DNA from 3 places in the Streptomyces sp. NPDC058231 genome. Region 1 is predicted to be linked to each of the others. Evidence: riboswitches for the same ligand, from Rfam matches in the RefSeq annotation. Region 1 holds a riboswitch; each other region holds the start of a gene.
The links. Region 1 has a riboswitch for S-adenosylmethionine ahead of ACFVXE_RS04095 (putative leader peptide). Riboswitches for the same ligand answer to the same signal wherever they lie in the genome.

Region 1 (10,381 bases):
CTGGTCGCGGCCGGGCAGCTCGACATCGTCCAGGGAACCGTCTTCCGGTACTGGCGCGAGAATCTGGCAGTCGGGGAACGTCTGGCTCCCTGGGTGCAACGTCCGGCTTGATCGGTCCTCGGCCTATGCGGCCGCCGCACAAGTGAGCAGTGCTCAGGACCTATGGATCAGCCCCGGAAGGCGTGCGGAGGGCGTTCCTTCCCGATTGATCCTGTGATGGTCAACGAGTAGGCCGGCGTCACGAGCGCCGGTCGGGAAGGCACGTCCGTGCTCACCGTCGTGAATAGCGACGCCTCCACGCGAGAGGGCTCCCTGATCGACGACATCGTCCGCGCGGGCGCACGACGGATGCTCGACGCAGCCCTTGAGGCGGAAGTCGATGCCTGAATCGCCGAGTTGGCCGATGAGCGCGACGAGCGCGGCCTTCGTCTCGTCGTTCGCAATGGCCACCGCCAGCCCCGCAAGGTCACCACCTCGGCTGGATCGGCCGAGGTCCGGGCACCCTGAATGAATGACAAGCGCGTGGACGACACGCCGGGAGAGCGACGGCGGTTCTCCTTGGCGAGCCTTCCGCCGTAGTGCCGCAATTCCCCGGAGATCGCCGAGGTGCTGCCCCTGCTCCACCTGCGCGGCCTGTCATCCGGTGACTTCGTGCCCGCGATGGAGCAGTTTCTGGGCAGCTCCGCCGGTCTGTCCCCGGCCACGGTCACCCGGCTGACGGCTCAGCGGCAGGACGACCACGCCGCGTTCCAGGACCGCGACCTGTCCCAGACCCACTACGTCTATATTTGGGTCGACGGCATCCACCTGCTGATAGGCCTGGAACAGGCCAAGGCCGCCGTCCTGGTCGTGCTCGGCGTGCGCGCCGACGGCACCAAGGAGCTGGTGGCCATGGCCGACGGTTACCGCGCGTCGACCGAGGCGTGGGCCGGCCTGCTGCGCGACTGCGCCCGCCGGCGCATGCGCGCCCCGGTCATGGCCGTCGGCGACGACGCACTCGGGTTCTGGAAGGCTCTGCGTGAGGTCGCCGGCCGTGGGCCCGCAGCTGCGACGGTCACGCGTGGTGGCGGGGCCGCGCAAGCTCGCCGGCGAGCCGTCAACGGCGCCCATCTGGTCCCGTTGGTCCGCGCCGGTGCCCGGTTCGAACGCGGTCTGTCGGTCGAGCGGCCCGAGGCAGTGGCAGCGTGACGACCGATGCCGACGCGGGCTTCGACCCCGCGGCCGTCCTCGAGCAGATCGATGCTGCGACCGAGCACCTCCTTCGGACGGCAGCCCGGTTCACCGACGCCGACGTGCGCGCCCCGTCGCTGCTGCCGAACTGGTCACGCGGGCATGTCCTGACCCATCTGGCCCGCAACGCCGATGGCGGCCGCCATCTGCTGATCTGGGCCCGGACCGGAGTGGAGACGCCGGAGTATCCGAGCGTGGCGGCCCGGGAGGAGCAGATCGAGAGGGGAGCGGGTCGCGGCGCCAATGCACTCGTGGCCGACCTGCGCGACAGTGCCGCCCAGTTCGCGGCGGAGTACCGGTGGATGACGACCGCGGCGTGGAATCGGACGGTTCGCTGGACGCGGGGTCAGGAGCGTCCCGCGGCACGGGCCGCCGATTCCCGGCTGTGCGAGGTGCTGGTCCACCACGTCGATCTGGACGCCGGGTACACGCCTGCGCGGTGGCCGGCCGACTTCGTCCACGCGATGCTGGGCCGGGTGGTCGCGTCGTTCAGCGCACGCGCCGACGCCCCTGCCATGAGGTTGCACGCCGCCGCCACCGACACCTGGTACGACATCAGCACCGCGCGGCCGGCACCAGTGGTCCACGGCCCGGAAAGTTCACTTCTGGCCTGGCTGATGGGACGTTCCCAGGGCGCTGACCTGACCGTGCAGGACGGCGCGGCACTACCCGAACCACCATTCCTCTACTGATCGTCGGCCGCGGGCCGAACGCCACCGCAGATCAGCGGATCCACAACTCTTGACAATTACTCCGACGGTGTCGGCGGCAGGTTCGGTATCCAGTAGCCCGTCGGCGCGTCCTCATCGAGCCGCCATTTCACCAGCACGGCGGAGGCGGGCAGGATGCTGTCCCACTGGTCGCTTCCGCCGCCTGTCGCCTGCGCGGCGGCCGAGGACGGGCGATACCCCTTGCGACACAGGCCCTGCACGGGTGGAGGCAAGGAGCACTCTTGACGAGGTGCGCAAGCAGTTCGACACTCCAGGGTGGAGCGCGAGCGAACGGGCAGGAGACCATGGGGCGTTCAGAGGTGGAAACGGTCTGTGTGGTCTGCGCGCTCCAGCTGCCGTTGCTGACTTCCCGTCGCCACATCGATCTGCTGCGCGTCTGCAGCGCGGCAAGTCCTCTCGGCTGAGGCGGAGGCAGCGGCCTCGCCCCCGCACTCCATCCGACTTCTCCTCCCTCTGTGGATGGTCGCGCGCCGACGTCGCCGCGCCCCACGCCCTCCGCATGTCTGCGTGCCCGAATCCGACGCACCAGACCTGCCCCCACAACCCGCGTACCGCAACCAGGACCCAGGGAGACGCATGCTCGCCGTACCCTCGACAGCCACCCCCTCCTTCCGCGGAAGGATCGGCTGTGACACACGCAGCGGCTACTACGCCGCACCGCACCGCTACCGGCTCCACCTCACCTTGTCCTGCCCGTACTGTTTGCAGATCGCCGTCACCCACAGCCTGCTCTGCCTCGACGACATCCTCCCCGTGACGCTGTTGCCGTCGGTGCCCGACGGTCCCGATGGGAGCCACGCCGCGCTGCGCCCCCTGTACGAGGCCAGTTCGCACCAGCACCCCGGACCGGCTGCGGCGCCTGTGCTCAGCGATGGCTGGACGGGGCGGATCGTCAGCACGCATACCCCCGACATCCTCCACGACCTCGCTCGGCACCTCCGCGGCCGTGGCCCTTCACTCCAGCCGTTCGGCACCGAAAAGGGGATCGAAACCATCGGACACCTCTGCGAGCGGGACATCAACGAAGCCGCACAGCGCGCCGGGCAGCCAGGCGTCGACGGCACTACACGTGACACCGCTCTCTCCACCTTGATCAGCGCACTGGACTCGCTGGAGGAGTTGCTCGCCTTCCAGGAGTACGTGCTGGGCGGTGAACTGACCACGGCCGATGTGCAGGTGTGGGTGACCCTGCTGCAACTGGACACCGTGCACCGGCGCCACCTGGACGCTGCCGCAGTGCACCGCATCGCCGGCCACCCGCGGCTGTGGGCCTACGCACGGCGCCTGGCATCGCTCCCCGCCTTCGGCTCCCACCTCGACCTGGACGGCATTGACCGTAGGCACGACGCACACTGCCAGGGCCTGGAGTCCGCGGGTGCGGCCGTGCAGATCGTGGACTGGGCGGCGGCATACGCACCGAAGGAGGCCGCGACGGCCGGGGAGCAGCCCGACTGAGTGAGGTCTGCCGGACGGGCCGTGCCGGCTGGAGCCGTCCGTGGACACGCTGTCCGGGGCGGCGCGGACTGCCCCCACCGCGGTACAGGTCGTGCACCCGGCCCCACGACCTGTACCGCGGTGGGGGGCACCTCGCTCGTCCATCCTGCGCCACCGTACGAACTTTCAGTTGGCGCGCACTCGGTACGGTCGGATGGAACAGATGGCGCAGCACTGCTGTTATGCGTCGTGGCGATGTGAGCATGACCATGATTTCCGGGCGTTGCGCGGAGCAGGTGCCCCGCGTAGCCTTCGGGGCGGTCATGAGTGTCAGCGTCAAGCCCTGGCTTGCTGACCGGCAACCCTCCTGCGCGGCGGGGTGCTCCAGATGACGACCAGGCGGAGCCCGTCCGGGTTCCGCAAGCGCGAAGTGGGCGAGGCCCCCGGGTCCGCCGAGACGGAGGGCGGAGGTGACGGTCATGCCACCCGTGTCCTGCCTGCCTGTCAGGGTTCTTGCCCAGCGACGGCGTCTCCACCTGTACTCCCGGACCCACATCGACCTGCAGCGTGTGGCCGGCGCGCTCTGTTGTTCCTGACCCGTTCCCTGCCGCCGAACCTTTCCGACGAGGCTCGGCGATCACATACGGTCAATCAGGAAGGCGCCCTTTCGTGTCCTCATCTTCTTCGCTGTCCTCTTCTTCCTCATCCTCCGCGCTTCACCTCGCCGTCGCTCTCGACGGCGCAGGCTGGCACCCGGCCGCTTGGCGCGAGCCGGGGGCCCGGCCCCGGGACCTGTTCTCCGCGACGTACTGGTCCGACATCATCACCGAGGCCGAGCAGGGTCTGCTCGACTTCGTGACGATCGAGGACGGGCTCGGGCTCCAGTCCTCGCACTTCACAGAGCCCGACGGGCGTACCGACCAGGTGCGTGGGCGGCTGGACGCGGTGCTCATCGCCGCGCGCGTGGCCCCGCTGACCCGGCACATCGGGCTCGTACCGACCGTGGTCGCCACCCACACGGAGCCGTTCCACATCTCCAAGGCGATCGCCACACTGGACTATGTCAGTTCCGGTCGCGCGGGCCTGCGGGTCCAGGTGTCGGGGCGGCAGAACGAGGCGGCTCACTTCGGCCGCCGTACGATCCCGCGCATCCGCTTCGGAGAGGCCTACGCACCGGAAGTCCAGGACGCAATCACCGAACTCTTCGATGAGGCCGCCGACTACGTCGAGGTGGTCCGCCGTCTGTGGGACAGCTGGGAGGACGACTCGGAGATCCGGGACGTCGCCACCGGCCGCTTCATCGACCGCGACAAGCTGCACTACATCGACTTCGAGGGCCGGCACTTCAGCGTCAAGGGTCCCTCCATCACGCCCCGGCCACCTCAGGGGCAGCCGGTCGTCAGCGCGCTGGGGCACGAGACCGTTCCGTACCGGCTGATCGCACGCTCGGCCGATATCGGGTACGTCACCCCGCACGACGCCGGCCAGGCCCGCGCCATCATCGACGAGATCAGGGCCGAACAGGCCACGGCGGGGCGTGCGGGGGAGCCCCTGTACGTCTTCGGCGAACTGGTTGTGTTCCTCGACGACGACCCCGCAGCGGCAGCGGCCCGCCGGGACCGATTGGACGGCCTCGCGGGCTATGAGTACACCAGTGACGCGAAGGTGTTCACCGGCACCCCCGCGCAGTTGGCGGACCTGCTCCTGGAGTGGCAGCGGGCCGGGCTGTCCGGTTTCAGGCTGCGCCCCGCCGTGATCGGCCACGACCTCCAGGCGATCACCCGCGGCCTGGTGCCCGAACTGCAGCGCCGCGACGCCTTCCGGCGCGTCTACGAGGCCGACACCCTGCGCGGGCTGCTCGGTCTCTCCCACCCCGCCAACCGCTACGCATCCGTCTGAGCCGGAGGGAACACCGACCATGAGCAAGCCGCTCAAGCAGATACATCTCGCGGCCCACTTCCCCGGCGTGAACAACACCACCGTGTGGAGTGCCCCCGAGGCCGGCAGCCACATCGAGTTCAGCTCCTTCGCGCACTTTGCGCGCACCGCCGAACGCGCAAAGTTCGACTTCCTGTTCCTCGCCGAGGGGCTGCGGCTGCGCGAACAAGGAGGTCAGATCTACGACTTGGACGTGGTGGGACGCCCCGACACCTTCACCGTGCTGTCCGCACTCGCCGCCGTCACCGAACACCTCGGCCTGACCGGCACCATCAACTCCACCTTCAACGAGCCCTACGAGGTGGCCCGCCAGTTCGCCGGCCTCGATCATCTCTCGGGCGGGCGCGCAGCATGGAACGTTGTCACTTCATGGGATGCCTTCACCGGAGAGAACTTCCGCCGCGGCGGCTTCCTCCCGCAGGAGGAGCGTTACTCCCGCGCCAAGGAATTCCTGGCCACCGCGAACGAACTGTTCGACTCGTGGCGTGGTGACGAGATCGTCGCCGACCAGCAGACCGGTACCTTCCTCAGGGACGCACAGGCCGGAGCCTTTGTGCACAAGGGACAACACTTCGACATCGAGGGGCAGTTCAACGTCCCGCGCAGTCCGCAGGGCCGACCGGTGATCTTCCAGGCCGGTGACTCCGACGAAGGACGCGAGTTCGCGGCCGCCGGCGCCGACGCCATCTTCAGTCGGTACAGCACCCTCAGGGAAGGCCAGGTGTTCTACACGGACGTCAAGGGCCGCCTCGCCCGCCACGGCCGCACCCACGACCAGTTGCTGATCCTGCCCGCCGCCACCTTCGTCCTCGGCGACACGGACGCCGAGGCGCAGGAGGAAGCCCGTGAGGTGCGCCGCCAGCAGGTCAGCGGCTCCACCGCGATCAAGCACCTGGAGTTCGTCTGGAACCGCGACCTGTCCGCGTACGACCCGGACGGCCCGCCTCCCGACATCGAACCGGACCTCGGTGAGCACACCATCGCCCGCGGCCGCGCCCAGGTGCGTATGTACCGCGACCCCCTGGCGATCGCCCGGGAATGGCGGGAGCGCGCGGCCGCCAACAAGTGGTCGATCCGCGACCTGGTCATCGAGACCGGCAATCGTCAGGCTTTCATCGGTTCCCCGGCCACGGTCGCCGAGTCCATCAACTCCTTCGTACAGGCCGACGCCAGTGACGGCTTCATCCTTGCTCCGCACATCACCCCTGGCGGACTGGACGTCTTCGCCGACACCGTGGTCCCGCTGCTGCAGGAGCGCGGCGTGTTCCGTACAGAGTACGAGGGCACGACCCTGCGCGACCACCTCGGCCTGGCCCACCCCGACGCCGACGCGCCGGGTCAGCGGGTGGCTTCATGAAGTTTCTGGCCGTCACCCTGATCGTGCATGCCCCGCACCCGGTGACCGCTGTGCAGAAGCCGACCGATGGGCGCTTCCGAGAAGTCATCGACAACGCCTTGCACGCCGAGGAGTTGGGATTCGACGGCTTCGGCGTGGGGGAGCGGCACGAGCGGCCGTTCATCTCCTCCTCACCGCCGGTCGTGCTCAGCCATGTCGCAGCGCTCACCTCCCGGAGCCGGCTGTTCACCGCAGTCGCGGGTGGTCTCACCGATGCCCGGCACCGTGATTCGCTCGAACTCTTCCGGTCCGACATCGCCCCCGTGCTGCGACCGGACATCCCCGACCCGTCGTTGGCCTGGGGGCCGGTGCTCGCCGAGTACGGCTCTGCACACACCACGGTCGAGGGAACGAACCAGTCCATACCTGTGTCCGCTGCCCTTGCCGCCGAGCACTGAGGAGAAACCCGGCCGTGTCCCGCATCCCCCTCGGGGTCCTCGATCTCGTCCCGATCTCGTCCGGTTCCACCGCTGCCGAGGCGCTGCGCAACACCATCGACCTGGCCCGGCAGGCCGAGCGGTTCGGTTACGCCCGCTACTGGTTCGCCGAACACCACCTCAACCCCGGTGTTGCAGGCACTTCACCGGCTGTGATGCTGGCCCTGACCGCCTCCGCGACCTCGACGATCAGGCTCGGCTCCGGGGCCGTACAGCTCGGCCATCGCACCGCCCTGTCCACCGTGGAGGAGTTCGGCCTGATCGACGCCCTGCACCCCGGGCGGCTCGACCTGGGGCTCGGCCGCTCAGGCGGACGTCCCGCCGGGCGCTCCGGGAAGTCCTCGCCGACCTCGATTCCCATCGTGGACGGACGAGCCCCCAACGGGCTGAGAATCCCGCCGAAGTTCTCCTTCGAGCGCCTGCTCGGCTCACCCCGGATCGCTCTCCAGCAACAGTTGCTGCATCAATCCGGTGCCCGGCCACAGGACTACGGCGAGCAGGTCGACGACATCCTCGCGCTGCTGAGGGGTACGTACCGGTCCGGGGACGGCATCGAGGCGCACGCCGTCCCCGGCGAGGGCGCCGATGTGCAGGTGTGGATCCTGGGCAGCAGTGGCGGACAGAGCGCCGACGTCGCAGGCCGCAACGGTCTGCGCTTCGCCGCGAACTACCACGTCAGCCCGGCCACCGTACTGGAGGCGGCCGAGGGGTACCGCGCCGCGTTCCAGCCGTCCGAGGTACTCGACAGGCCGTACGTCAGCGTTTCCGCCGATGTCGTCGTCGCCGAGGACGACGAGGCCGCCCGCGAACTCGCCACCGGCTACGGTCCCTGGGTCCGCAGCATCCGCACCGCCGAGGGCGCCATCGAGTACCCCACCCCCGAACAGGCCGGAGCCCACCTGTGGACCGACGCGGACCGGGACCTGGTCGCGGACCGAGTCGACACCCAGTTCGTCGGATGTCCTGGGCGCGTGGCCGACCAGCTCGAAAAACTCCAGGAAGCCACTGGCGCAGATGAGTTGCTCGTCACCACCATCACCCATGGCCACGCCGACCGGGTGCGTTCCTACGAATTGCTGGCCGAGGAGTGGCGACGCCGGTGAGCCTGTCCGTGGCCACCGATCCCTGATGCGTTGCCGCACCCACATCCACGTGCATGCCCCGGGCGTGGTCCGTGGAGGTACACAGGCACTGCGGGTGGGGGAAGGGCCGGCTGAGTTGTCCCTGAGTGCGCCAGGATGCTGTTCCGCCAGGGTGCCGGACCGCCTCGGCGGGCTGATCAGGCGGCTTGTGTCCTTTCCATGGAGGCAGTCTGCCTCTGCCCGGCACGCTGGTGGTGTTGTGCCCAGCGGACAGCGGGTGGTGCTGCCAGACCCGTCAGGGCGAACAGTGCTGCCATGACATACCACCCGGGTCGGCCCCAGGTGATGCACAGCGAAATGAGCAGCGCCGGTCCGAGGGCCTCGGCCAGTCCGGCGCCCAGGCCGAATGCGCCGAGGTACTGGCCGGTGGCGTGCTGTGGCGCGAGAGCGAAGGACACCTCGAAGCCGGCGGCGGAGTGCCACAGCTCGCCGACGGTGTGGATCACTACTGCGGTGAGGAGCAGCGCTGCGGCGGCCCATGCGGGTATGCCGCCGGACAGGGAGATCAGTGCACAGGAGACGAGAAAGGCCATGCCTGCTCGGCGGTAGGCGTTTCCGCCGGCTGCGGGGGAATCGACGTTGCGGCTGGCTCGCACCTGGAACGCGACGACGATGACGGTGCCGGTGAGCATGGTGCCTGAAATGAGCCAGTGCGGGGCGGTAGTGGCACCGACCAGCCAGAGCGGGATGGCTACGGTGAGCACCTTGAACTGGATGGCCATGATCCCGTCGAGTGCGGTGAGCAGCAGGTAGGGGCGGTCTGTGAGAGCGATCCGGCGAGGGCCGCCGGTGGTCGCGAGGGGCGTGACCGGCGGCAGGGAGATGAGGAGCGCCGCGGAGACCACGAAGGCGATCGCGTTGCCGATGACCATGAGCTGATAGGCGGTGAGCGTACCCACCTGAACGACTGACCCCGCTCCCACGGCACCGAGGGAGATGCCGACGTTGGTCACCGCGCGGAGATAGGCGCGGAACTCCTGCGGCCGGTTGCCTCCGTAGTGCCTGATGAGCGGAGCGCGTGCGGCTGTTCCGGCCGCCTTGGCTCCGGCCGCCGCGGTGACCACGAGAACGAACGGCCAGAAGCTGTTCACCCACACGAAGCCGGCCGTGGCCAGAGCCTGGACCACAAGGGTGGTGGCGTAGACGCCGCGTGCTCCGTATCTGTCCGCCAGATGACCGACCGCGACGCCCAGGATCAGAGCGACGAGACCGGCGATGCCGAGTCCGAGCCCCACCTGGCCTGCCGGAAGGTGAACCGCCTCCGTGAAATACAGCACCCCGGCGGTCAGATACAGGCCGCTGCCGACGGTATAGACGAAGTTCGAGGCCGCGAGGACGCGCTGTGGTCCGGTGTCCGGCATCAGGTGGGGCATGACAAGGCTCCACGTCACAAGCAGGCGGTAAGGACCCGTCAAGCTTGTTGCATATTACTTGCAATAGCAAGAGGCTTGCCGGAGTCGGCATCGGCTGCGCCGGGATCTCGACGCGCAGCGGGTACGAACCGGTAGGGCCGGCAATGCCCTTGGCGAACCGCGCCAGGATCAACGGGGCGACGGTGCGTGAGGTGGTCGGGTGCGGGTCGTGCCGGCCCCTGCTGACCTGGCCCTGGGGACAGGTGACTTGTCGACCGTCGAAGTCGATGTGGAAGTCGTCCCGGTCGAAGCCCTCGCTCCGGCGGTGCCGGCAGGTGGGGTTGCCCGGCAAGGGTCCGTTGACGGTGGACCTGGTGGTCGAGGGCGGCTCGTTCCAGATGGATGGACCGTGGACAACCCAGCGGGTTCGTCGGAACCCTCAGTCCGACGACGCTGTGGTGATCCGCTTCTCGAACCAGTGGTGGGCGTACGGCTCGTCGTTGAAGGCGGTGACCTCCTGGAAGCCGTAGGAGAGATAGAGGCCGATCGCGGCACTGAGAGCTTTGTTGGTATCGAGCCGCAGTACGTCGTGGCCCTCCAGGGCAGCCTGTGCCTCCAGCTCGGTCAGGAACCGGCGGGCGAGGCCGAGCCTTCGGGCGTGGGGTGCGACCCACATGCGCTTGACCTCGGCCGGGGCGCCGGGCGGTAGCTTCAGACCGGC
Region 2 (10,381 bases), on a different contig from region 1:
GCGGTCGGCACGGGCAGCGGAGGGGGCTTCCCCACTGTACCGCGCTCAACCATGCAGAATTGCCCCCTCCGCTTACCTCGCAGAGGGGGCAATTCCGGTACTGCTGTGAAGTCGGACGTGAGACCCGATACCGGGTCAGCAGCCGCCCGCGACCGCCGGGATGATGGAGATGCCCGCACCGTCCGGGGTGGCCGTCTCCAGGCCGCCCTCGAAGCGCACGTCGTCGTCGTTGACGTACACGTTCACGAAGCGGCGGAGCTTGCCCTGGTCGTCCAGGACGCGCGCCGCGATACCCGGGTGGCTCTGCTCCAGGGAGTCGATGACCTGCGACAGCGTCGCACCCTCGGCCGGGACCTCGGCCTGGCCGCCCGTGTAGGTGCGCAGGATGGTGGGGATACGGACCTTGACGCTCATGTGGGTGCCTTCCTTACGTCTCGGGTGGTCGGGTCAGCTGCCGGCGAGGCCGGCGTCGCGGAACGCGTCCAGGCTCGGCCGGATGGTCGCGGTCGGACCGGTGGTCGGGGCGACCGCGTCCAGCGTCTTGAGACCGTCTCCGGTGTTCAGGACGACGGTGGTGAGCGTCGGGTCCAGCAGGCCCGCCTCGATCAGCTTCTTCGTCACGCCGACCGTCACCCCGCCCGCCGTCTCGGCGAAGATGCCCTCGGTGCGGGCCAGCAGCTTGATCGCGTCGACGACCTGGTCGTCGTTGACGTCCTCGACGGCTCCACCGGTGCGGCGGGCGATGTCCAGGACGTACGGGCCGTCGGCCGGGTTGCCGATCGCCAGGGACTTGGCGATCGTGTTCGGCTTCTGGGGACGCACGACGTCATGACCGGCCTTGAAGGCCGTGGAGACCGGGGAGCAGCCCTCGGCCTGGGCGCCGAAGATCCGGTACGGCTTGTCCTCGACGAGACCGAGCTTGATCAGCTCCTGCAGCCCCTTGTCGATCTTCGTGAGCTGGGAGCCGGACGCGATCGGGATGACGAGCTGGTCGGGCAGCTGCCAGCCGAGCTGCTCGCAGATCTCGTACGCGAGCGTCTTGGAGCCCTCGCCGTAGTACGGGCGCAGGTTGACGTTGACGAAGCCCCAGCCCTCGCCGAGCGGGTCGCCGATGAGCTCCGAGCAGAAGCGGTTGACGTCGTCGTAGTTGCCCTCGATGCCGACCAGCTGGCCGCCGTACACCGCGGCCATGACGACCTTGCCCTGCTCCAGGTCGTGCGGGATGAACACGCAGGACCGGAAGCCGGCCCGGGCCGCGGCCGCGCCCACCGCACCGGCGAGGTTGCCGGTGGAGGAGCAGGAGAGGGTGGTGAACCCGAAGGCGCGCGCGGCCTCGACGGCGATCGCGACGACGCGGTCCTTGAAGGAGTGCGTCGGGTTGCCGGAGTCGTCCTTGACGTACAGGCCGCCGGTGACGCCCAGTTCGCGGGCGAGGTTGTCGGCCTTGACCAGCTTGGTGAAGCCGGGGTTGATGTTGGGCTTGTCGGCGACATCGGCGGGGACCGGCAGCAGCGGCGCGTAACGCCAGATGTTGTTCGGTCCGGCCTCGATGCGCTTCTTCAGCTCGTCCGGGGAGCCGCTCGGCAGGTCGTACGCCACTTCGAGCGGCCCGAAACAGGACGCACAGGCGAAAATGGGACCGAGCGCGAAACGCTCTCCGCATTCGCGGCAGGAGAGTGCCGCTGCGGGGCCGAGATCGACGGCGTCGGTGGAGGAATCGGTGCTTACTGCAACAGTCTGCGCAGCCATGATGGCGAGGCCCTTTCTCCTCATCTTCCTCGCGACGCATTTCGCCACGAGACGGAATTGGCACCTTCCCCACCTGACCTCGCGGTCGGCGGGAGGGTTGCCGGGACTTCAACGGGCCGTTCCCTCAGTCCCTCTGGATGAGCGCTGTGGCACTGGATCATTGATCCAGGCATTTATTCGCGGACACCCCGACATGCGAGGGTCATCCGCGTTGTTCAAGACTGTAACCGAAGCAACGGACGGTTGAGATAGTCGTCCGAACCGCGAGATGGATCACATACAGGGAGTATCGACCGTGCTGGAAGAGGTCGAACGCTGGCTGGCCGGGCGTTCCTGGTCGGCCGCCGACCGCCCGCTGGACCGGCTCCTCGCCGCCAAGGCCAGGGATCCGCGGCGTGGCAGCGTGAGCGTCGTCCTGCCCGCCCTGAACGAGGAGGCGACGGTCGGCGCGATCGTCGGCACGATCCGGGCCGAGCTGATGGAGAAGGTCCAGCTGGTCGACGAGCTGCTGGTGATCGATTCCGGATCGACGGACGCCACCGCGGAAGTCGCCCGGAAGGCGGGCGCCCGGGTGGTCCACCGCGACGCGATACTCCCCCGCATACCCGCCCTCCCCGGCAAGGGCGAGGTGCTGTGGCGCTCGCTGCTGGTCACCAGCGGTGACATCGTCTGCTTCATAGACGCCGACCTCAAGGACTTCTCGGCGGACTTCGTCTCGGGCATCGTCGGCCCGCTGCTCACCGACCCCGAGGTGCAGTTCGTGAAGGCGATGTACGACCGCCCGCTCGGCGACACCGCAGGTCAAGGCGGCCGGGTCACCGAACTGGTGGCTCGCCCGCTGCTCAATCTGCACTGGCCGCAGCTGGCCGGCCTGGTACAGCCGCTGGGCGGCGAGTACGCGGTGCGGCGCTCGCTGCTGGAACGGCTGCCGTTCCCGGTCGGTTACGGAGTGGAGCTGGGCCTGCTGGTGGACGCGCTGCACACGGTGGGGCTGGACGCGCTGGCACAGGTGGATGTGGGGGTGCGCAAACACCGCCACCAGGACGGGCAGGCACTGGGCCGGATGGCGGCCGCGATCTACCGCACCGCACAACTGCGGCTCTCCCGAGGCCATCTGGTACGGCCGGCCCTGACCCAGTTCGAGCGCGGCGAGGAGGGCTTCGTACCGCGCACGCACCCGGTGGACACGGAGGAACGGCCGCCGATGTGCGAGATCGACGAGTATGTTTCGCGCCGCGCGGCCTGACTTCGCACGTTTGGGCGGTTCGCGATCGGGCTAGATTCCGCAACATGGTCTCCGAGCACGCGATCACCTCTGCCGCCCAGGTACTCGTGGCGTCCAACCGCGGCCCCGTCTCGTACACGCTGCGGGAGGACGGTTCGATCGACGCCAGGCGCGGCGGCGGCGGACTCGTCTCCGGTCTGAGCGCCGTCGACGACAAGCTGTGGGTCTGCGCCGCGCTCGGCGACGGGGACCGGGAAGCGATCAGGCGCGGGATCGCCGAGCCGGGCGTGCGCATGCTCGACATCGACGCCGACGTGCACGCCGACGCGTACAACGGCATCGCGAACTCGGTGCTCTGGTTCGTCCACCACATGCTGTACCAGACGCCGCTGGAGCCGGTCTTCGACGCGGAGTTCCGGCGCCTGTGGGCGTCGTTCGAGACGTACAACCGGGCTTTCGCCGAAGCCCTCGCCGAGGAGGCGGGCGAGGGCGCCGCCGTCCTGGTGCAGGACTACCACCTGGCGCTGGTCCCCGGCATGCTCCGCGAACTCCGCCCCGACCTGCGCATCGGCCACTTCTCGCACACCCCGTGGGCGCCGGTCGACTATTTCCGCCTGCTGCCGGACGACATCGCCGGACAGCTGCTCCGCGGCATCCTCGGCGCGGACCGGGCGGCGTTCCTGACCCGGCGCTGGGCGGACGCCTTCATCGGCTGCTGCACGGAGATCCTGGGCGGCACCGGCCGGACACGCGTCGGCGTGCACGGACTGGGCGCGGACGCGGACTTCCTGCGCCGCCGGGCGCACGAGAGCGACGTGGACGAGCGGATGGAGATCCTGCGGGAGCAGGTGGGCGGCACCGGCCGGAGGACGATCGTGCGGGTGGACCGTACGGAACTGTCCAAGAACATCGTGCGCGGGCTGCTGGCGTACCGGGAACTGCTGGACACGCACCCCGAGTGGCGCGAACGGGTGGTGCACGTGGCGTTCGCGTACCCGTCGCGGCAGGACCTCGCGGTGTACCGGGAGTACACGGCGGAGGTGCAGCGACTGGCGGAGGAGATCAACTCCGGCTACGGGACACCTGGTTGGACCCCCGTCCTGCTCCATGTGGACGACGACTTCGCGCGCTCGCTGGGGGCGTACCGGCTGGCGGACGTGGCGCTCGTCAATCCGATCCGCGACGGCATGAACCTGGTCGCGAAGGAGGTCCCGGTGGTCTCCGACGCCGGCTGCGCGCTGGTGCTGTCACGGGAGGCGGGGGCGTACGAGGAGCTGGGCGCCGACGCCATCGTGGTCAACCCGTACGACGTGTCGGCGACGGCGGCCGCACTGCACGAGGCGCTGACGCTGCCGGACGGGGAACGGGCGGAACGCTCGAAGCGGCTGGCCGCTGCGGCTACGGCGCTGCCGCCGCAGCAGTGGTTCCTCGACCAGTTGCAGGCGCTGCTGCGGGAGTGAGTCAGAGGCGCTCGGCCAGCGCCGCGAGGAAGCCGACGACGGCTTCCGGGCCGGCCAGCAACAGGTCGGCGCGCTCGGCGAGTTCGCGGACCTCCGTGCTGCCGCTGCAGACCAGCAGCCCGGGGATGCCGTCCGGGCCGTCGGCGCGGAGCTTCTCCACGGCGCTGTAGGCGGCCAGGTCGCCCAGGTCGTCGCCGGCGAACAGGACGGACTCGGCACCCACCTCCCGTACGTACTCCGCGAGCGCCACGCCCTTGTCCATGCCGGGCGGGCGCAGCTCCAGCACGAGGCGGCCCGGTTCGACGATCAGACCGTGCCGGGCGGCGAGCTCGCCGAGCGGGCCCCGCAGCGCGTCGAACGCGGCCTGCGGGTCGGCGGCGCGGCGGGTGTGGACGGCGAGCGCCTGCCCCTTCTCCTCGATCCAGGTGCCGTGCCAGGAGTCGAACCGGTCGAGCACACCGGGAAGTTCGGCGCGGGTGGCGGCCACGCCCGGATGCGCCGCGGGGGCGCGGACGGTACCGGAGGCGGCGTCCCAGCGCTCGGCGCCGTAGTGACCGAGGACGACGAGGTGGTCCAGGCCGGGGACCGCGGCGAAACCGCCCTGCCGGACCGCGACGACGGCCGGGCGGCCGGTGATCACGGCGACGGAGGCGACCTTCGGGGCGAGCGCGGCGAGGGCCGGGACGGCGCCGGGGTGGGCGCGGGCCTGCTCCGGGTCAGGGACGATGTCGGCGAGGGTGCCGTCGAAATCGAGGGCGATGACCGCGCGGTCGGGGCGGGCGAGGAGAGCGGCGAGGCCCTCACGGCCGGCCGGCGTGGTCGGAGCGGGGAGGGAGTGTGCCGGGTTGCTTCCCATGGGGCGAGCCTATCGGGGGTGCGGGGGTCCGGCTACGGGTGCGCCCCGGAGCGGGGTCGTTCCCCGCCGCCCGCCCCCTGTGCCGTGACCGGCTCTCCGCCGGGAGCCGCTCAGCGGCTGAGGGCCGTCCGGGCCGGATCCGTCACCGCCGCCCCCGACGGGCCTCCCGCACCCGTCTCAGACGGTTCACCGTCACCGGGTCCTCCTCCAGCGCCCGCCGGTCGTCCAGCAGCGCGTTCAGCAGCTGGTAGTAGCGCGTCGGCGAGATCCCCAGGCCTTCCCGGATCGCCCGCTCCTTCGCTCCCGGACCGGCCCACGAGCGCCGTTCCACGGCCAGCACGGCGCGCTCCCGCTCGGAGAGTCCGGTGCCGGGGCGGTCGGCACGGCTCTCCGGTTCGTCGGGGCCATCGGTGGGGGCGGTCATATCAGCCAACATATCGCCCGCCCCCGAACCCGCCTCCCCGCTGCCGGCTGCTACTCGGCGTCCTCCGCCGCCGCCGCGCCGCGCGAGATCTCGCCGAGCACGTCGGCCGGGCTGCTGCCCGGCTCGACGGCCTTGCCGATCTTCTCCTTGATCAGCTCGCTCGTCCGGGCCCAGGACGTCTTGCCGAACGGATAGAGCTCCGAGTTCGGCAGCGCCTTCAGGAACTTCCGCAGCGGCTTGTGCTTGGAGTCCGTCTCCATCTTCACGGACGCGCTGTCGGTGACCGGCAGCAGGTCGTACTCGTCGGCGAAGGCCATCACGTTCTTGTCCTCGAACACGAAGTCGAAGAACTTGCCGATCTCCACGCGGTGGTTGTTCTGCTTGAAGCCCATGGCCCAGTCCGCGACCCCCATCGACCCCTGGGTCGGGCCGCCGATGCCGGGCAGCGGCACCATCCCGACCTTCACACCGTTCTTCTCGGCCTCCTGCATCAGCGTCGGATGGCCGTTGAGCATGCCCACCTGGCCGTGCGTGAACGCTTCGAACGCCTTCGCCCGGTCGAGCTTCCCCGGCGCGACCGGACCGACCAGCCCCTTGTCGACCAGGTTCGTCTTCAGCCAGTTGAACGTCGCGATGTTCTCGGGCGAGTCGATGTCGTACGAGTCGACGTCGTCGGTGTAGCCGCCGCCCCCACTGAGCAGCCACATCATGGTCTCGGCCTGGGACTCCTCCTGGCCGAGCGGCAGGGCGAAGGGGTAGGTGACGCCGCGCTGCTTGAGCACCGCCGCGTCGTCACGGATGTCCGACCAGGTCTGCGGGGCGTCCAGGCCCGCCCGGCCGAAGAACTTCTTGTTGTAGAAGAGCAGCCGGGTGCTGGCGACGAACGGCAGTCCGTACTGGGTGCGGTCGACCTTGCCCGCGTCGGCCATCGCGGGCAGGAAGTTCGCCTCGACGGGTATGGAGAGCAACTGCTCGGCGGAGTAGAGCTTTCCGGCCTTGGCGTAGTCGGCATAGGCACCGATCTGCGCGATATCCGGGGCCTGCCCCTTCTTCACCATCTCGGCGACCTTGCGGTCGACGTCCTTCCACGAATAGACGTTGACGTCGATCTTGATTCCGGGATGGGACTTCTCGAAGTCCGCGGCGAGTGCGTCCCAGTACTTCTCGGAGCTGTTCGCGGCACTGTTTCCGTAGTCGGCCGCGACCAGCTTCAGGGTGACGTCTCCCGAGCCGCTGCCGGTGCCGCACCCCGACAGCGTCACCGTCAGGCCCAGTGCGGCTGCTGCCGCGGTCATTCCCAAGTAGCGCCGCTGCACAGCCAGTCCGTCCTCAGTGATTAGGCGAACACCCGGCCGTCCGGATGAGCTGCGATCTTCGCCCATGGTGTGAGTGGAGGTCTACACCAGAGAAGTATCGCTTCTGCAACGTAGCCGTACCCGTGTCCGGTTAACCGCTTACGCCATTGCCCGGAGGAGACTGCGGCTGCTAAGTACATCTCGGCGCAGGGCATTTCATGGTCCGTACCTTTCCACCGCCGTCCAGGCACCGCCGCCCCGCCGTCACCGATTCCCGTCTTCACCGTGTTTCCCGTCGCACCGTTTCCTGCCGCACCGTTTCCCGTCCCCGCACCGAGGAGCCGTTGAGCATGTCCCGTACCGCATCAGAGATCGCCACCCAGCCCGGCTGCTGGCGGCGTGCCGCGGAAGCGGGGGCCGCGTTCGACGGACTGCCGCGGCCGGGCGAGCGGGTGGCCGTCACCGGATGCGGCACCTCCTGGTTCATGGCGATCGCCTACGCGGCGCTCCGCGAGGCGGCCGGGCAGGGCGAGACGGACGCTTTCGCCTCCTCGGAGTTCCCCGCGGGACGTCGTTACGACCGGGTCGTCGCCATCACCCGCTCCGGTACGACGACCGAGGTCCTCGGCCTCCTCGGCGAGCTGCGCGGCAAGGTCGCCACCCTCGCGCTGACCGCCGACCCGAAGACGCCCGTCATGGACGCCGCCGACACCGTCGCCGTGCTGGACTGGGCGGACGAGGAGTCGGTCGTCCAGACCCGGTTCGCCACCACCGCGCTGGCCTTCCTGCGGGCCGGGCTGGAGGCCGCGGGTCCGCTCCCGGCCGGGGTGAAGACGGTCGCCGAGGCGGCCGTCGACGCGGAGCTCGCGGTCACCGAGCCGCTGGCGGAGGCGGTCGTCACGGCCGAGCAGTGGACGTTCCTGGGGCGGGGCTGGACGTACGGGCTGGCCCAGGAGGCCGGGCTCAAGATGCGCGAGGCGGCGGGCGCCTGGACCGAGTCGTACCCGGCGATGGAGTACCGCCACGGGCCGGTCGCGATCACCGGACCGCATCGCGTCGCCTGGGTCTTCGGCGCGCTGCCCGACGGCCTCGCGGGTGAGGTCACCGCGACCGGCGGCACCCTCGTCGCCCGTCCCACGGCGGACCCGATGGCCGACCTGATCCGGGTGCAGCGACTGGCGGTCGTGCTCGCCGAGTCGAAGGGGTACGACCCGGACCACCCGCGCAATCTGTCGCGCAGCGTGATCCTGGCGCCCTGAGCACGACCGAAGGATTTGCCCACCCTTTTGTATGGATGCGCAACAAACGGCGCTAGTGGACTAGACCTATTGGGGTTCCTCGGGCGAAACTGTCTCCCGTGAAACACGTCATCGCCCTCGATGTGGGCGGCACCGGAATGAAGGCCGCACTGGTCGGGGCCGACGGCACCCTCCTGCACGAGGCCCGCCGCCCGACCGGCCGGGAGCGCGGGGCCGACGCGGTCGTGGAATCGATCCTCGCCTTCGCCGCGGACCTGCGCGCCCACGGCGAGGAGCACTTCGGCGAGAGTGCCGTCGCGGCCGGTGTCGCCGTGCCCGGCATCGTCGACGCGGAGAACGGGGTCGCGGTCTACGCCGCGAACCTGGGCTGGCGTGACGTACCGATGCGGGAACTGCTCGGCAAGCGGCTCGGCGGCGTACCCGTCGCGCTCGGCCACGACGTCAGGACCGGCGGCCTCGCCGAGGGCCGGATCGGCGCGGGCAAGGGCGCCGACCGGTTCCTCTTCATCCCGCTGGGCACCGGAATCGCCGGAGCCATCGGCATCACCGGCTCCATCGAGGCCGGCGCACACGGTTACGCGGGCGAGATCGGGCACATCGTGATCCGCCCGGACGGGCCCGACTGCGGCTGCGGTCAGCGCGGCTGCCTGGAGACCCTGGCGTCCGCCTCCGCGGTCAGCCGGGCCTGGGCCGCCGCCTCCGGCGACCCGCAGGCCGACGCCGCGGACTGCGCGAAGGCCGTCGAATCGGGCGACCCCGCGGCCGTACGGGTCTGGCAGGACGCGGTCGAGGCGCTCGCCGCCGGACTGGTCACCGCACTCACCCTGCTGGACCCCCGCACGCTCATCATCGGTGGCGGGCTCGCCGAGGCCGGGGAAACGTTGTTCGCACCACTCCGTGCGGCCGTCGAGGAACGCGTCACGTTCCAGAAGCTGCCCCACATCGTCCCGGCGGCCCTCGGGGACACCGCCGGATGCCTGGGCGCAGGGCTGCTCGCCTGGGATCTTCTCTCCACGGAGGTATCCGCCTGATGGCCGGACCCGCAGACAGCACGGTTCTCGCAGGGGCCCGGGTGGTTCTCCCCACCGGCACCGTCGAGAACGGCCGGGTGATCGTCGAGGGTGCCCGGATCGCCGGCAGTGCGGGGGCGAACGCCCGGACCGTCGACCTGAGCGGCCACTGGGTCGTCCCCGGCTTCGTCGACCTGCACAACCACGGCGGCGGCGGCGCGTCCTTCACCTCCGGCACCGTGGACGAGGTCCTCAAGGGCGTCCGCACGCACCGCGAGCACGGCACCACCACCGTGGTCGCCTCCACCGTCACCGGCGAGATGGACTTCCTCACCCACCGGGCCGGCGTCCTGTCCGAACTGGTCGAGCAGGGCGACCTGGCCGGCATCCACTTCGAGGGGCCGTTCATCTCGCCGTGCCGCAAGGGGGCGCACAGCGAGGCGCTGCTGCGTCACCCGGACCCGGCCGAGGTCCGCAAGCTGATGGACGCGGCGCGCGGCACCGCGAAGATGGTCACGCTCGCCACCGAACTGCCGGGCGGCATCGACTCGGTCCGGCTGCTCGCCGAGCACGGGGTGATCGCCGCGATCGGGCACACCGACGCGACGTACGAGCAGACCGTCGAGGCCATCGACGCGGGCGCCACCGTCGCCACCCACCTGTTCAACGCGATGCCGCCGCTCGCCCACCGCGAGCCCGGCCCGATCGCCGCCCTCCTGGAGGACGAGCGGATCACCGTCGAGCTGATCGACGACGGCACGCACCTGCATCCGGCGGCCCTGCAGCTGGCGTACCACCACGCGGGCGCCGGCCGCGTCGCGCTGATCACGGACGCGATGGACGCGGCCGGGTTCGGTGACGGCCGCTACCAGCTGGGCCCGCTCGCCGTCGAGGTCCTGGACGGCGTCGCCCGGCTGGTCGAGGGCGGCTCGATCGCCGGGTCCACACTCACCCTGGACACCGCGTTCCGCCGGGCCGTGACCGTCGACCGGATCCCGGTCGCCGACGTCGTGCAGTCCATCTCCGCCAACCCGGCGCGACTGCTCGGCATGTACGACAAGGTCGGCTCGCTGGACCCGGGCAAGGACGCGGACCTGGTCGTC
Region 3 (10,381 bases), on a different contig from region 1:
CTGGCAACACCTCTTCTGGTTCTTCGGCCATCCAGAGGTGTACATCATCGCCCTACCGTTCTTCGGAATCATTTCCGAAGTGATCCCGGTGTTCAGCCGGAAGCCGATGTTCGGCTACATCGGCCTGGTGGCCGCGACGATTTCGATCGCCGGTCTCTCGGTGACCGTGTGGGCGCACCACATGTACGTCACCGGTGGTGTGCTGCTGCCGTTCTTCTCGTTCATGACGTTCCTCATCGCGGTGCCCACCGGGGTGAAGTTCTTCAACTGGATCGGCACCATGTGGAAGGGCTCGCTGTCCTTCGAGACACCGATGCTCTGGGCGATCGGCTTCCTGATCACCTTCACCTTCGGCGGTCTGACCGGTGTGATCCTGGCGTCCCCGCCGATGGACTTCCACGTCTCGGACTCGTACTTCGTGGTCGCGCACTTCCACTACGTCGTCTTCGGCACCGTGGTGTTCGCGATGTTCTCCGGCTTCCACTTCTGGTGGCCGAAGTTCACCGGCAAGATGCTGGACGAGCGGCTCGGCAAGATCACCTTCTGGACGCTGTTCATCGGCTTCCACGGCACGTTCCTGGTGCAGCACTGGCTGGGTGCGGAGGGCATGCCGCGCCGTTACGCGGACTACCTCGCCGCCGACGGCTTCACCGCGCTGAACACGGTCTCGACGATCTCCTCGTTCCTGCTCGGCCTGTCGATTCTCCCGTTCCTCTACAACGTGTGGAAGACCGCCAAGTACGGCAAGAAGATCGAGGTCGACGACCCGTGGGGCTACGGCCGTTCGCTGGAGTGGGCGACGTCCTGCCCGCCGCCGCGGCACAACTTCCTCACCCTGCCGCGGATCCGTTCCGAATCCCCGGCGTTCGACCTGCACCACCCGGAGATCTCGGCGCTCGAACAGCTGGAGCACCACTCCGAGGGTGACAAGGCCCTCGCCGGTGGCAAGGAGGCGGGCAAGTGAAGATTCAGGGCAAGATGTTCCTCGGCCTGGCGCTCTTCATCCTCGTCATGGCCGTCACCTACGGCGTGTGGTCCAAGGAGCCGGTCGGCACCACCGCCCTCGTCCTGGCCTTCGGCCTGAGCGTCATGATCGGCTTCTACCTGGCCTTCACGGCCAGGCGGGTCGACGCGATGGCGCAGGACAACAAGGAAGCCGATGTGGCGGACGAGGCCGGCGAGGTGGGGTTCTTCTCCCCGCACAGCTGGCAGCCGCTCTCGCTGGCCGTCGGCGGCGCCCTCGCCTTCCTGGGCATCGTCTTCGGATGGTGGCTGCTCTACTTCTCGGCCCCGGTCATCCTGATCGGCCTGTTCGGCTGGGTCTTCGAGTACTACCGCGGTGAGAACCGCACCCAGTGACACCGCTTGACCGGTGACACCGCTCCACCTGACGGGGGGCCCGTACTTCTCGCACGAGAAGCACGGGCCCCCCGTTTGCAGTCACCCGGCGCGCTGAAACTGATGAATCTTCTTAGCGTGGGTTCATGAACATCACGCCGCGCCTCAGCCCCGTAGCGGGCTGCACCCTGCTGCTCGTGGCCCTGGTCGCAGGGGCGACCGCCTGTGGCGGGCCAGATGGCCATCCGCTCTCCGCGCAGCCGTACGACGCGGCGGACGAGATCTCCTCCAACATCCCAGGAGGGGATGAGAAGGCCGACCCCGACAAGCCACTCGAAGTCACCGCCACGGGTGACGACGGCCGGATCACGGATGTGACGGCCGTGGACGGGGCCGGACACCACGTCGCGGGCGAACTCGCCGCCGACGGACTGCGCTGGCACTCCACCGCCCCGCTCGCCGCCGGTTCCCGCTACTCCGTGAAGGTCAGCGTCGAGGACGACGACGGCGCCCCGGGCACCCGTACGCTCTCCTTCGAGACGGCCCCGGCGAAGAAGTTCCTGAAGGTCACTTTCGGCCCGCAGGCGGGCACCTACGGCGTGGGGGAGCCCATCACGGCGGTACTCAGCGCTCCGGTCAGGAACAAGGCCTCCAGAGCCGTCGTGGAGCGTTCCCTGAAGGTCCGCTCCACGCCCTCCGTGTCGGGCTCCTGGTACTGGGTCGACGACAAGACGCTGCACTACCGCCCGCAGGAGTACTGGCCGGCCAGGGCCTCCATCGTGGCGACCAGCAACCTGGGGGGCGTCAAGGTCACCGACAAGCTCTACGGGGCGCCCACCAAGGCGTTGAAGATCACTACCGGCGACCGCATCGAGGCCATCACCGACGCCGCGACCCACTCCATGACGGTGAAGCGCAACGGAGAAGTGATCAACACCATTCCGGTGACCACCGGCAGGCCCGGCTTCGACACCCGTAACGGCGTCAAGGTCGTGCTGAGCAAGGAGTACTCCGTACGCATGCGCGGGGAGACCATCGGAATCTCGGCGAACTCGGACGACGGGTACGACCTTCAGGTCTATTACGCGACCCGGGTCACCTGGAGCGGCGAGTACGTGCACGCGGCGCCCTGGTCCACGGGCTCGCAGGGCTACGAGAACGTCAGCCACGGCTGCACGGGCATGAGTACCAGTCAGGCCGAGTGGTTCTACAACACCGTGCGTACCGGCGACATCGTCAAGGTCGTCAACAGTGCGGGGCCGACGATGACACCGTTCGACAACGGCATCGGCGACTGGAACCTGTCCTGGGCCAACTGGCAGAAGGGCAGCGCCCTGCAGAACAACGCCACCCCGGACCGCTCGGACACGATTCAGGCGGCGCGCCTGCGCCCCGAGGTCTGACCGGCCAGGGGAGTGCGCTGCCCCTCTGAGGGACAGGAAGGGCCACGGAGGCGACCGTGGCGGCCGCCGGACCCGTCAGGCGTTGCAGAGCCTGCTGCGCAGCAGGGCGGCCAGGGAGTCCGCGAACCCGACCGGCTCGACCGGAAGGGTCACCGCGGCGTCCGCGCGGCTCCAGGTGGCCAGCCAGGCGTCCTGCGGGCGGCCGATGAGCAGCAGCACGGGCGGGCAGTGGAAGATCTCGTCCTTGATCTGCCGGCAGACGCCCATGCCGCCCGCGGGCGCCGTCTCGCCGTCCAGCACGCACACGTCGATGCCGCCGTTGTCCAGGGCGGTCAGTACCGCGGGCAGGGTGGCGCACTCCACGAACTCGACCGGTGGTACGTCCGCCGCAGGCCTGCGACCGGCGGCCAGCCTCACCTGCTCACGGATGTTGGCGTCGTCGCTGTAGACCAGGACCGTGGCGGTCGGCTGCATTGTTCCTCCGTGACATCTGTGTCTTCGGGGCTCTCTGGGCATGAACCGGTGCGCGGATCGTACTCCGGCGGACAGCCTGTCAGTACCGCTAATGACAGCGATTCGATGGGCCGTTCGGGGAGGACACACCCTCCTGACACACCGAACGGCACCCCCCGGAGTGAGGGCGGGATAAGCGACCGACATAATGTCGGTCGTGGCGACAGCAACGACAGTAGAAACCGGGCACGCGCACCCGTCGGTCAATCGACCGAACCTCACCAGCGTCGGAACCATCATCTGGTTGAGTTCCGAGCTGATGTTCTTCGCGGCCCTCTTCGCGATGTACTTCACCCTGCGATCGGTGATGGGACCCGACCACTGGAAGGAAATGGCTTCGGCCCTGAACTTCCCGTTCTCGGCGACGAACACCACGATCCTGGTGCTCTCCTCCCTCACCTGCCAGCTCGGCGTCTTCGCCGCGGAGCGGGGCGATGTGAAGAAGCTCCGTGCCTGGTTCATGATCACTTTCGTGATGGGTGCGATCTTCATCGGAGGCCAGGTCCTCGAGTACACCGAGCTGGTGAAGAAGGACGGCCTCTCGCTGTCCTCCGATCCGTACGGCTCGGTGTTCTACCTGACCACCGGCTTCCACGGTCTGCATGTGACAGGCGGTCTCATCGCCTTCCTGCTCGTTCTGGGCAGGACATACGCAGCCAAGAGGTTCACCCACGAACAGGCGACCGCTGCCATCGTCGTGTCCTATTACTGGCACTTCGTCGATGTCGTGTGGATCGGCCTCTTCGCCACGATCTACATGATCAAGTAACCGGGCTCGAACCCGAACCACATCCAGCATCGACGCAGAAGATCCTGACACCGGGGTAATCCGTGAAAAAGCTCTCCGCACGACGACGCCATCCGTTGGCGGCGGTCGTCGTACTACTCCTCGCGCTGGCGGCCACTGGGGGGCTGTACGCCGCGTTTGCGCCCGCGAGTAAGGCGCAGGCCGACGACACCGCCCAGTCCCTCGCCATCGATGAGGGCAAGAAGCTGTACTCCGTCGGTTGCGCCAGCTGCCACGGAACCGGCGGTCAGGGCACCACCGACGGGCCGAGCCTTGTCGGCGTGGGCTCCGCCGCCGTCGACTTCCAGGTCGGTACCGGCCGTATGCCGGCACAGCAGCCGGGTGCCCAGGTACCGAAGAAGAAGGTCATCTACTCCCAGGCCGAGATCGACCAGCTCGCGGCGTACGTCGCGTCGCTCGGCGCCGGCCCGATCGTGCCGACCGAGGACCAGGTCAGCCCTGACGGTGCGAACATCGCCAAGGGTGGCGACCTGTTCCGTACCAACTGCGCGCAGTGCCACAACTTCACCGGCGAGGGCGGTGCGCTCACCAAGGGCAAGTACGCGCCCAGCCTTGAGGACGTGGACCCGAAGCACATCTACGAGGCCATGCAGACCGGCCCGCAGAACATGCCGTCCTTCCCCGACACGACGATGCCCGAGCAGCAGAAGAAGGACATCATCGCGTACATCCACACCGTGAACAGCTCCGACTCCGAGAGCCCTGGCGGCCTCAAGCTGGGCGGCCTCGGTCCGGTCAGCGAGGGTCTGTTCGGCTGGATCTTCGGGCTGGGCACACTGATCGCAGTTGCCGTCTGGGTCGCGGCCCACACCGCTAAGGCCAAGAAGTCATGAGTAGCCAAGAGATTCCAGAGAAGAACCTGCCCGCCGGGCAGGACTCCGCGCACGGCGCGGTAGAGGGCGCGGGCGACCCGTTCGCGGACCCGGGGCTGCCGGCCCACCGGCCGCGCATCCAGGACATCGACGAGCGCGCCGCCAGGCGCTCCGAGCGCACGGTCGCGCTCATGTTCGTGGTGTCCATGCTCGCGACGGTCGGCTTCATCGCCTCCTACGTCATTTTCCCGGTCGACAAGATCGTGTACATCTGGCCGTTCGGCCATGTGAGCGCGCTCAACTTCTCGCTGGGTCTGACCCTGGGCGTGGCCCTGTTCACGATCGGAGCGGGCGCCGTCCACTGGGCGCGCACCCTGATGTCCGACGTGGAGGTCGCCGACGACCGTCACGCCATCGAGGCCGAGCCCGAGGTCAAGGCGAAGGTTCTCGCCGACTTCGCGGCCGGTGCCGAGGAGTCCGCCTTCGGCCGGCGCAAGCTGATCCGCAACACCATGTTCGGTGCGCTGGCCCTGGTGCCGCTCGCCGGTGTGGTCCTGCTGCGCGACCTCGGTCCGCTGCCGGAGAAGAAGCTCCGCCAGACCCTGTGGGCCAAGGGCAAGCAGCTCATCAACATGAACACGATGGAGCCGCTGCGTCCCGAGGACATCGCGGTGGGTTCGCTCACCTTCGCCATGCCCGAGGGCCTGGAGGAGGACGCGCACGACTTCCAGACGCAGATCGCCAAGGCTGCGCTGATGATCATCCGTATCCAGCCGGAGAACATCAAGGACAAGCGCGAGCGGGAGTGGGCCCACGAGGGCATCGTGGCCTTCTCGAAGATCTGCACCCACGTCGGCTGCCCGATCAGCCTGTACGAGCAGCAGACGCACCACGTGCTCTGCCCGTGCCACCAGTCCACCTTCGACCTCTCCGACGGCGCCCGCGTCATCTTCGGTCCGGCCGGTCACTCCCTTCCGCAGCTGCGGATCGGCGTGAACGCCGAGGGCAACCTCGAAGCGCTCGGTGACTTCGAAGAGCCCGTCGGTCCTGCCTTCTGGGAGCGCGGATGAGTACTGCGACAGACACCAAGCGCAAGGCGCCCGCCGGTGAGCGGGTGGCCGACTGGGCGGACGGCCGGCTCGGGATCTACTCCCTGGCCAAGTCCAACATGCGCAAGATCTTCCCGGACCACTGGTCCTTCATGCTCGGCGAGGTCTGCCTCTACAGCTTCATCATCATCATCCTCACGGGTGTGTATCTGACGCTGTTCTTCCACCCGAGCATGAACGAGGTCGTGTACCACGGCTCGTACGAGCCGATGCAGGGCATCCGGATGTCCGAGGCCTACTCCTCGACCCTGGACATCAGCTTCGACGTCCGCGGTGGTCTCCTGGTCCGCCAGATCCACCACTGGGCCGCGCTGATCTTCCTGGCCGGCATGTTCGTGCACATGATGCGCGTCTTCTTCACGGGTGCGTTCCGCAAGCCCCGTGAGATCAACTGGCTCTTCGGCTTCCTGCTGTTCGTCCTGGGCATGTTCACCGGTTTCACCGGTTACTCGCTCCCGGACGACCTGCTCTCCGGTACCGGTGTCCGGTTCACCCAGGGCGCGATCCTGGCCACGCCGATCGTCGGCACGTACATCTCGATGTTCCTGTTCGGCGGAGAGTTCCCGGGCGGCGACTTCGTCGCGCGGTTCTACTCGATCCACATCCTGCTGCTGCCGGGCATCATGCTCGGCCTGGTGGTCGGCCACCTGATCCTGGTCTTCTACCACAAGCACACGCAGTTCGCGGGTCCCGGCCGGACCAACAAGAACGTCGTCGGCATGCCGCTGCTGCCGATCTACATGGCGAAGGCCGGAGGTTTCTTCTTCCTGGTCTTCGGCGTCATCGCGATCATCGCGGGCATCGCCTCGATCAACCCGATCTGGGCCATCGGCCCGTACCGCCCGGACCAGGTGTCCACCGGCGCCCAGCCCGACTGGTACATGGGCTTCGCCGAGGGTCTGATCCGAGTGATGCCGGGGTGGGAGATCAACCTCTGGGGCCACACGCTGGTCCTGGGCGTGTTCATCCCGCTGATGGCCTTCGGACTGGTACTCGCCATCATCGCGGTCTACCCGTTCGTCGAGTCCTGGGTCACCGGTGACAAGCGCGAGCACCACCTGCTGGACCGCCCGCGCAACGCCCCGACCCGGACGGCCTTCGGCGTCGCCTGGATCACGGAGTACGTGATCGTCTTCATCGGCGGTGGCAACGACCTCTGGGCCACGCACTTCCACCTCTCGCTGAACGCCATCTCGTGGTTCGTCCGGATCTTCATCTTCGTGGGCCCGGTGGTCGCGTTCATCGTCACGAAGCGGATCTGCCTCGGCCTTCAGCGCCGCGACAAGGAGAAGGTGCTGCACGGACGCGAGTCCGGTCTCATCAAGCGCCTGCCGCACGGTGAGTTCGTCGAGATCCACGAGCCGCTCGGTCCCGAGCAGCTGCACACGCTCACCGCGCACGAGCAGTACAAGCCGGTCGAGATCGGCCCGACGGTCGACGAGAACGGTGTCGAGCGCAAGGTGCCCGCACTGCAGAAGCTGCGGGCCAAGCTCAGCAAGGGCTACTACGGCGAGCACAACCAGATCGCCAAGCCCTCCGTCGAGGAGTACAAGGAGATCACCAGCGGCCACGGCCACCACTGATCACCTGAACTGATCGCCACAGCAGGAGCCCCGTCCATTCGATGGACGGGGCTCTTCGCTGTCCCCGGCGCTCGATAAGGTGGGGTCATCCCTTTTTCGGCTGTGGACCCCAGGAGCGGACCATGAACGTTGTGACCCCGGTCGGCGGCGACAGCGTGGCGGCTCGTTCCTGGCCGGGCGTGCTGAACCCCCTGCTGCGCGGCGAGAACCTGACCGCGGACGACACCGCCTGGGCGATGGACAACATCATGAGCGGTGAGGCGACCGACGTGCAGATCGCCGGTTTCGCCGTCGCCCTGCGCGCCAAGGGCGAGACCGTCGACGAGGTCACCGGACTCGTCCGCGCGATGTACGAGCACGCCACCACGATCCACGTGCCGGGCCGCACGGTCGACATCGTCGGCACCGGCGGGGACCTCGCCAAGACGGTCAACATCTCCACGATGTCCGCGATCGTCGTGGCGGGCACCGGCGCCAAGGTCGTCAAGCACGGCAACCGCGCCTCCTCCTCGGCCAGCGGCGCCTCCGACGTCCTGGAGAAGCTCGGCGTCAACCTGGAACTGACCCCGCAGCGGGTCGTCCAGGTCGCGGAGGAGGCCGGCATCACCTTCTGCTTCGCGGTGAAGTTCCACCCCGCCCTGCGGTACGTGGCGAAGGCCCGCAAGGAGCTCGGCACACCGACCACGTTCAACATCCTCGGACCGCTCACCAACCCGGCCCAGGTGCGCTCCCAGGCCGTCGGGGTCGCCGATGCGAAGATGGCTCCCATCGTCGCGGGCGTGCTCGCGGCGCGCGGCAACTCGGCGCTCGTCTTCCGCGGCGACGACGGTCTGGACGAGCTGACCACCACGGCCACCTCCCGGGTCTGGGTGGTCCGGGACGGCGCGGTGCGCGAGGAGGCGTTCGATCCGCGCGACGTCGGCCTGGAGCTGGTCCCCGTCGAGGCGCTGCGGGGCGCCGACGCGTCGTACAACGCCGATGTGGCCCGCCGGCTGCTGGCCGGTGAGACCGGTCCGGTACGGGACGCCGTACTGCTCAACACGGCGGCGGCACTGACGGCGCTGGACCCGGGCGAGGGCACGCTGGACGAGCGGCTCGCCGCCGGGATCGAGAAGGCCGCCGAGTCCATCGACTCCGGTGCGGCCCAGGCGGCGCTGGAACGCTGGGTGGCGGTCAGCAACGCCTGACCGCAAGGAAATCCGGCACAGGGCGCAGTCCAGATCTTGGACTGCGCCTTGCGCGTCGGCGCACGTGTGGCAGGATGCTTGACAGGTCATGAGTGACAGCGACTACGGCCCCGGCCCGCTGTCCGGCAACCCTCCGTCCGTGGCGGGGTGCCCCGGGTGAAGACCAGGCCGTAGGCAGCGAGGTCTGCGGCAAGCGCGGACCCCTGGACATCTCCGAATGTCACATCCCTGGGGTCCTGGTCCTCAAGGGAGCCTCTTGTGAGCACGCGAATGCGATAGGGCCGTCGGCCCTTCTCCGCACACCCTTCACCTTCAGCTGCGCTGCCGCGTACCCGCCTGCGCAGTGAATTCGCCTGCCTGTTACGGGAGTTCGCCATGTCCGTCTTCACCGCTGCCGCCGACCAGTCCCTTTGTACCCCGCTGCCCGTTCTGGGACGAGATGTGACCGTTCCGCTGGTGACCGGCGGTGAGGTCACGTACGCCGCCCTGGACTACGCGGCCAGCGCCCCGGCCCTGCAGCGCGTGTGGGACGACGTCGCCGCGTACGCCCCGTACTACGGAAGCGTGCACCGCGGCGCCGGCTATCTCTCGCAGCTGTCCACGGATCTCTTCGAGAACAGCCGCAGGACCGTCGCGGAGTTCCTGGGCTGCCGCGCCGACGACCAGGTGATCTTCACCCGGTCGACGACGGACTCGCTGAACCTGCTGGCCGCGGCGATCCCCGCAGACTGCCAGGTCTTCGTGTACGAGACCGAGCACCACGCCTCGCTGCTTCCCTGGCGCGACGCCCGCGTCACCTACCTGAACGCCCCCCGCACCCCGGCCCAGGCCGTCGAGACGCTGGAGCGGGCGCTCGCCGGGCGTGACCCCTACGGCCCCGCGTTGGTCTGTGTCACCGGCGCCTCGAACGTCACCGGTGAGCTGTGGCCGGTGCGGGAGCTGGCCGCCGCCGCCCACGCGCACGGCGCCCGGATCGTCCTCGACGCCGCGCAGCTCGCCCCGCACCACGCGGTCGACATCGACGAGCTCGACGTCGACTGGGTCGCCTTCTCCGGGCACAAGCTGTACGCGCCGTTCGGCTCCGGTGTCCTCGCGGGCCGCGCCGACTGGCTCCAGGACGCGGACCCGTACCTCGCCGGTGGCGGCGCCTCGCGCAAGGTCGCCAGGCGCGCCGACGGCGGGGTGGACGTCGAGTGGCACTCCACCTCCGCCCGCCACGAGGCCGGCTCGCCCAACGTCATCGGCGCCTACTCGATCGCCTCCGCCTGCAGGGCCCTCGCCGAGGCCGGCTTCGACCGTCTCGTCGCCCGCGAGCAGCGGCTGGTCGCCCTGGTCAGGGCGGGTCTCGCCGAGGTTCCCCAGGTCAAGGTGTTGTCGCTGTTCGGCGACGACGCCCCGCGGGTGGGTGTCATCTCCTTCGTGGTGGAGGGCTGGAACAGCTCGCACTTCGCCGCGGCGCTCTCGGCCGAGTACGGCATCGGGGTGCGCGACGGGCTGTTCTGCGCTCACCCGCTGGTCCGTACGCTGCTGGGCAGTGACCCGCAGGAGCCGGGCGAGTGCGGTGCGCCGGAGGCGGAGCCGGGCGACGCCCCCCAGCTGAACGCGATCCGGGTGAGCTTCGGCGCGGG

Region 2: it holds a riboswitch for S-adenosylmethionine, as region 1 does, so the genes downstream of both, thrC (threonine synthase) here and ACFVXE_RS04095 (putative leader peptide) in region 1, are expected to answer to the same signal.
Region 3: it holds a riboswitch for S-adenosylmethionine, as region 1 does, so the genes downstream of both, ACFVXE_RS27420 (aminotransferase class V-fold PLP-dependent enzyme) here and ACFVXE_RS04095 (putative leader peptide) in region 1, are expected to answer to the same signal.

Annotation. Positions count from the first base shown of each region.
Region 1 is NZ_JBHVWN010000004.1:41,273-51,653, reverse strand. It holds gene ACFVXE_RS04125 (hypothetical protein) at 1-111, shown strand, start outside; partial or broken gene ACFVXE_RS04120 (transposase) at 268-1,026, shown strand; gene ACFVXE_RS04115 (maleylpyruvate isomerase family mycothiol-dependent enzyme) at 1,185-1,922, shown strand; gene ACFVXE_RS04110 (hypothetical protein) at 1,979-2,161, opposite strand; gene ACFVXE_RS04105 (putative leader peptide) at 2,246-2,365, shown strand; gene ACFVXE_RS04100 (glutathione S-transferase C-terminal domain-containing protein) at 2,538-3,416, shown strand; SAM riboswitch class IV at 3,715-3,827, shown strand; gene ACFVXE_RS04095 (putative leader peptide) at 3,875-3,991, shown strand; gene ACFVXE_RS04090 (LLM class flavin-dependent oxidoreductase) at 4,065-5,294, shown strand; gene ACFVXE_RS04085 (NtaA/DmoA family FMN-dependent monooxygenase) at 5,314-6,690, shown strand; partial or broken gene ACFVXE_RS04080 (LLM class flavin-dependent oxidoreductase) at 6,687-6,926, shown strand; gene ACFVXE_RS04075 (LLM class flavin-dependent oxidoreductase) at 7,142-8,269, shown strand; gene ACFVXE_RS04070 (MFS transporter) at 8,446-9,681, opposite strand; gene ACFVXE_RS04065 (GNAT family N-acetyltransferase) at 10,100-10,381, opposite strand, start outside.
Region 2 is NZ_JBHVWN010000046.1:17,980-28,360, reverse strand. It holds gene ACFVXE_RS26385 (ubiquitin-like small modifier protein 1) at 136-414, opposite strand; gene thrC (threonine synthase) at 448-1,749, opposite strand; SAM riboswitch class I at 1,767-1,893, opposite strand; gene ACFVXE_RS26375 (glucosyl-3-phosphoglycerate synthase) at 2,045-2,995, shown strand; gene ACFVXE_RS26370 (trehalose-6-phosphate synthase) at 3,040-4,434, shown strand; gene otsB (trehalose-phosphatase) at 4,436-5,290, opposite strand; gene ACFVXE_RS26360 (DUF3263 domain-containing protein) at 5,433-5,714, opposite strand; gene ACFVXE_RS26355 (extracellular solute-binding protein) at 5,765-7,009, opposite strand; gene ACFVXE_RS26350 (SIS domain-containing protein) at 7,360-8,268, shown strand; gene ACFVXE_RS26345 (ROK family protein) at 8,367-9,299, shown strand; gene nagA (N-acetylglucosamine-6-phosphate deacetylase) at 9,299-10,381, shown strand, end outside.
Region 3 is NZ_JBHVWN010000050.1:260-10,640, reverse strand. It holds gene ctaD (cytochrome c oxidase subunit I) at 1-964, shown strand, start outside; gene ACFVXE_RS27460 (cytochrome c oxidase subunit 4) at 961-1,359, shown strand; gene ACFVXE_RS27455 (Ig-like domain-containing protein) at 1,485-2,741, shown strand; gene ACFVXE_RS27450 (hypothetical protein) at 2,817-3,215, opposite strand; gene ACFVXE_RS27445 (heme-copper oxidase subunit III) at 3,403-4,023, shown strand; gene ACFVXE_RS27440 (c-type cytochrome) at 4,086-4,895, shown strand; gene ACFVXE_RS27435 (Rieske 2Fe-2S domain-containing protein) at 4,892-5,944, shown strand; gene ACFVXE_RS27430 (cytochrome bc complex cytochrome b subunit) at 5,941-7,566, shown strand; gene trpD (anthranilate phosphoribosyltransferase) at 7,689-8,753, shown strand; SAM riboswitch class IV at 8,838-8,955, shown strand; gene ACFVXE_RS27420 (aminotransferase class V-fold PLP-dependent enzyme) at 9,129-10,381, shown strand, end outside.